DNA from 2 places in the Virgibacillus ihumii genome. Region 1 is predicted to be linked to the other one. Evidence: a T-box and tRNA genes for the amino acid it is inferred to sense, from the RefSeq annotation. Region 1 holds a T-box; the other holds one or more tRNA genes.
The links. A T-box is a leader RNA that pairs with one kind of tRNA and senses whether it is charged. The one in region 1 lies ahead of trpS (tryptophan--tRNA ligase), so its partner is inferred to be a tRNA-Trp.

Region 1 (2,434 bases):
CGAAAAAATGTGGGAAGTCGAACAATCTTCGGATAAAAATAAATCCAAGCAGCAGTAAATTTTTAAAAGAGTGACCTTTGCCGGGGGCCCCTTGGCGAGGTTGCTCTTTTGGTTTTTAGCAGAATGCGGAGTGCTGTTAATCCTCGGCGGGGGTTCTGAGATGGGCTTTTCGTGGATAAGTCGCCTGAAACCGTGGATATCCGGATGAAAATCGTGGATAAATACAATCGAATGAAATTATAGATAGGGAGGAACAGTGGATATATCGGCAGAACAACCAATTTTTCATTAGCAAGCAAAAAGCACCCCCGAAAGGAAGTGCTCCAACCGCTTATTTTTTCTTGGGAACTCTGCCAAGTCCCATTGCTTTTTTTGCTTTGCGAAGCATTTTATTTGCTTCAAATGATGCTTTATCAGCACCATGATCGAGTATTTCGTCCAACGTTTCCGAATCGATCAGTTCATAATAGCGTTTTTGGATTGGTTCGAGTACATTGACGGCAGCATCAGCGACATCCTGTTTAAAATCGCCATAGCCTTTGCCTTCGTAGTTTGTTTCGATTTCCTCAACAGATTTGCCAGTGCAGGCGGATAGGATGGTTATCAGGTTGGATACACCTGGCTTATTCTCCTTATCAAATTTCACAACACCCTCAGAGTCGGTCACGGCGCTCTTCATTTTTTTAATAATTTTTTTCGGCTCATCGAGCATCGAAATATAGCCTTTTTCATTGGAATCAGATTTGCTCATTTTTTTGGTCGGATCCTGCAGCGACATAATTCGTGCACCAGACTTTGGGATGCTGACTTCCGGTATGGTAAAAATATCGTTGAATTTGTTATTGAAACGTTGCGCGAGATTTCGTGTCAGTTCCATGTGCTGTTTTTGATCATCACCGACAGGCACGATATCTGTTTTGTACAGCAGGATATCTGCAGCCATCAGCGGCGGATATGTGAGCAGTGATGACGATACGGCTTCTTTACCGGCAGCCTTATCTTTAAATTGTGTCATTCGTTCCAACTCACCGATATAACTGATGCACTGCATCATCCAGCCCATTTGCGTATGTGCAGGGACTTCCGATTGAATAAACAGTGTAGCTTTATCCGGATCAATTCCGGAAGCAAGATACAAAGCCGCAAGTGACTTGATATTATGTCTTAACTTCAGCCTATCTTGTGGAACTGTTACAGCATGTTCATCGACAATACAGTAATAACAATTGTTTTCGTTCTGCAATGGGATAAAATGCTGCATGGCCCCCAAATAATTTCCAAGTGTTAACGTACCGCTTGGTTGAATCCCAGAGAAAATTGTTTTCATTTTTCCACACTCCATTTCTGATTTCCGCTAAAATGGACAATAAAAAAGTCCATCTATCCCTGTATAAAAGGGACGAATGAACCGCGGTGCCACCCTCATTATCCTGCAGTTTTTTGCAGGATCGCTTTATTTAAAAACATTCCAGCTCCAAAGTCCAATTCCAATTTACCTTGATGCTTATTCTCACCAACCACAAGCTCTCTGAAAAAATCAGCGGGTAATTGTACTGCGCCTTTTTCATTGCCCATCTTATTAATCTGTCATTATTATATCCAACAATTGTCTCGAAATGCAAGCGGTACTCCCTTTCGCTAAAACATACTCGGGTACAGTTTAATCATCGCATCTGCAATGGTGTCGGCCATTTCCCGTGCTTGCTCTTCAATTGCATCATATACTTCGATATCTTTTTGGTACTCCATGTTGATCATGAAAACAGCTTCCTGTTTTGTTAAATCCAAATGAGTGTAGAACATATCTCTCACAACTTGTTCCGTTAAAAAAGGATTTATACTGCTCAAAAAAGCAGCAATTTGGTCTGCATTATCATACCACTTTTCTTCAGCTTCCATTGCTGCTTGTTCATCACCTGCTATAGCTGCGTTGACAAGATCGGCAGCGAATAAAAGATGTTCTTTAATCAATTCAGCATATGTTTCTCCGGCAGCGTCTCCATATAATTCTCTGAGCATATCCCCCATATCTGTGGCATTTTGTAGAAGCCGGGCAATGACAAACTCCACATCCGGTAAGTCAAAGGTTAAACTGATAATAACCATCCGTGTCCATGCTACATGCTCTTCCCAAAGAGCGACCATCTCTTTTCTAAATTTTAGTTCCGCCTGACTTATACAATGATTCGTTTCTTCCGGCCGATCAGGAAATGTGGTAACAGGTATGGTGATATGCTGCCCAATACGCAAATAATACGGATCAGCTTCAGGATTTGCATCAATTATTCTCTCAGTCGAAGTATGATACAAATATGCCAACAACCAGTAATTATCCCCTGGCTGGATTGTATGTGTGTAAAAGCAGTTCACTGTTCAACGTCACTCCTTCTGTTGATGAAATTGATTCCAATGAGGTTTATCGATTAAATTCTGT
Region 2 (2,434 bases), 3.5 Mb from region 1:
CCGGGGGAGAAGCAGGCCTCACGGAACCATTTCTGTTTTTAAAACCAAATTCATCTCTTATTCCTGATCAAGGTGAAATCATTTTACCACCTACCGAATTATCAAACCAGGTAGAATTGGAAGGAGAAGTCGCACTCGTTATTGGGAGACGCGGTAAAAATATAAAAAAGGAAGAAGCATTAAATTACGTTTTTGGCTGTACAATTTTTAACGATGTGACAGCAAGAGACCTTACGAAATCTGACCCGCAGTTTACAAGAGGGAAAGGATTCGATACCTTTGGCCCATTAGGCCCTCATATCATGACAGGCATCGATCCAACTAACTTAAAAATTGTTACGACTTTAAACAAAAAAGTCGTTCAAGACAGTAATACGAATCAGATGTCACTTTCCATTCCCTATCTTATTAGCTGGATTTCGGAAGTTATGACACTGGAGCCTGGTGATATTCTCGCAACTGGTTCCCCTTCAGGAAGCTGCCCATTGAAATCTGGGGATACGGTGGAAGTTGAGGTGGATCAGATTGGAAAACTTTGTAGTAATGTTAGGTAATATAATGTGAGTGAGACAGTGAGGCCAATCGCAAAACTTAGCTTAAGTAGAATAATTTAGTTTAATGATACTTATTGACCGTAAGTTCTGTCCGCACGATTATACTTCGCTTTAACCCCTGAAACGTAAAAAGCCAATACTCTGAATCACTCAAAGCATTGACCTATAAGGATTTTTAACTTTTGTAGTACCGGTGGTCGGGATCGAACCGACACTCCCAGAAGGAACATGATTTTGAGTCATGCGCGTCTGCCAATTCCGCCACACCGGCATGTGTGTGTTGGAGGCGGTAACCGGATTTGAACCGGTGATAAAGGTTTTGCAGACCTCTGCCTTACCACTTGGCTATACCGCCAAAACCGATTAATCAAAATGGAGCGGAAGACGGGATTCGAACCCGCGACCCCCACCTTGGCAAGGTGGTGTTCTACCACTGAACTACTTCCGCAATATGGCTGGGCCACCAGGATTCGAACCTGGGATACACGGGATCAAAACCCGATGCCTTACCGCTTGGCTATGGCCCAATATTTAATTAAAAATGGGGCGACCGGTGGGGATCGAACCCACGTGTGCCGGAGCCACAATCCGGTGCGTTAACCACTTCGCCACGACCGCCATCATATATTTAATGGCAGGGGTAGTAGGAATCGAACCCACATCAAAGGTTTTGGAGACCTTCGTTTTACCATTAAACTATACCCCTGTATTCAAAATGGTGGAGGGGGAGAGATTCGAACTCCCGAACCCTGAGGGAGCGGATTTACAGTCCGCCGCGTTTAGCCACTTCGCTACCCCTCCAAAAAAATGGTGGCTCCGGACGGAATCGAACCGCCGACACAGGGATTTTCAGTCCCTTGCTCTACCGACTGAGCTACAGAGCCAAAATAGAATTATTAAAGCGTGATCCTTATTCATAATCACTAAACCAGATAATGCCTTATCGGCTTACTAATAAATTAATATGTATGTTAAACCAAAAATTAGTGGCGGTCCGGACGGGACTCGAACCCGCGACCTCCTGCGTGACAGGCAGGCATTCTAACCAGCTGAACTACCGGACCAATTTATGTAATAGAAGTAATTTGGTTGCGGGGGCAAGATTTGAACTTGCGACCTTTGGGTTATGAGCCCAACGAGCTACCAGACTGCTCCACCCCGCGATATGAATTTAAATGGTGGAGGATGCAGGGCTCGAACCTGCGACCCCCTGCTTGTAAGGCAGGTGCTCTCCCAGCTGAGCTAATCCTCCATATTAGTGGTGACCCGTACGGGATTCGAACCCGTGTTACCGCCGTGAAAGGGCGGTGTCTTAACCACTTGACCAACGGGCCAATATTGAAAATGGCGGAGAGCGAGGGATTCGAACCCTCGAGACCGCGATAGCGGTCTACACGATTTCCAATCGTGCTCCTTCGGCCTCTCGGACAGCTCTCCATGGCTCCACAGGCAGGAATCGAACCTGCGACGGATCGGTTAACAGCCGATTGCTCTACCGCTGAGCTACTGTGGAATAATACAAGTAGTAAATTCAATGCATGAATATTATATAAAATTATTCACTACATGACGACCTTGGCGGCTATTTCCTTGAGACCATAATCAAAAGTCTTCCTAATCAATCAGCGCTAGCCATGTATGTATATGGCCTGGCGGCGTCCTACTCTTGCAGGGGCAAAGCCCCAACTACCATCGGCGCTGGAGAGCTTAACTGCTGTGTTCGGCATGGGAACAGGTGTGACCTCTCCGCTATTGCTACCAGACCTTCGGGCTGGAACCATGACATCTTTCGTCACGATGTTCTCCCTCATTTTTCAAGACAAGATATATTATAGGCATTTTCGATAAAAAATGCAAGGGCTATTCAGGAATTTATACCC

Region 2: it has a tRNA-Trp gene. The T-box ahead of trpS (tryptophan--tRNA ligase) is inferred to sense a tRNA for this amino acid. The anticodon was not compared.

What each region holds. Positions count from the first base shown of each region.
Region 1 covers NZ_CACVAN010000001.1:63,278-65,711, forward strand. Annotated here, with positions in the region: gene HUX68_RS00375 (YjbA family protein) at 1-58, shown strand, start outside; gene trpS (tryptophan--tRNA ligase) at 332-1,327, opposite strand; T-box leader at 1,393-1,577, opposite strand; gene HUX68_RS00385 (LysM peptidoglycan-binding domain-containing protein) at 1,639-2,370, opposite strand.
Region 2 covers NZ_CACVAN010000001.1:3,541,042-3,543,475, reverse strand. Annotated here, with positions in the region: gene HUX68_RS17480 (fumarylacetoacetate hydrolase family protein) at 1-554, shown strand, start outside; tRNA gene HUX68_RS17475 (tRNA-Leu) at 743-825, opposite strand; tRNA gene HUX68_RS17470 (tRNA-Cys) at 836-909, opposite strand; tRNA gene HUX68_RS17465 (tRNA-Gly) at 928-1,002, opposite strand; tRNA gene HUX68_RS17460 (tRNA-Gln) at 1,007-1,081, opposite strand; tRNA gene HUX68_RS17455 (tRNA-His) at 1,097-1,172, opposite strand; tRNA gene HUX68_RS17450 (tRNA-Trp) at 1,187-1,260, opposite strand; tRNA gene HUX68_RS17445 (tRNA-Tyr) at 1,271-1,355, opposite strand; tRNA gene HUX68_RS17440 (tRNA-Phe) at 1,363-1,438, opposite strand; tRNA gene HUX68_RS17435 (tRNA-Asp) at 1,542-1,618, opposite strand; tRNA gene HUX68_RS17430 (tRNA-Met) at 1,641-1,717, opposite strand; tRNA gene HUX68_RS17425 (tRNA-Val) at 1,731-1,806, opposite strand; tRNA gene HUX68_RS17420 (tRNA-Glu) at 1,814-1,888, opposite strand; tRNA gene HUX68_RS17415 (tRNA-Ser) at 1,900-1,991, opposite strand; tRNA gene HUX68_RS17410 (tRNA-Asn) at 1,993-2,067, opposite strand; rRNA gene rrf (5S ribosomal RNA) at 2,202-2,317, opposite strand.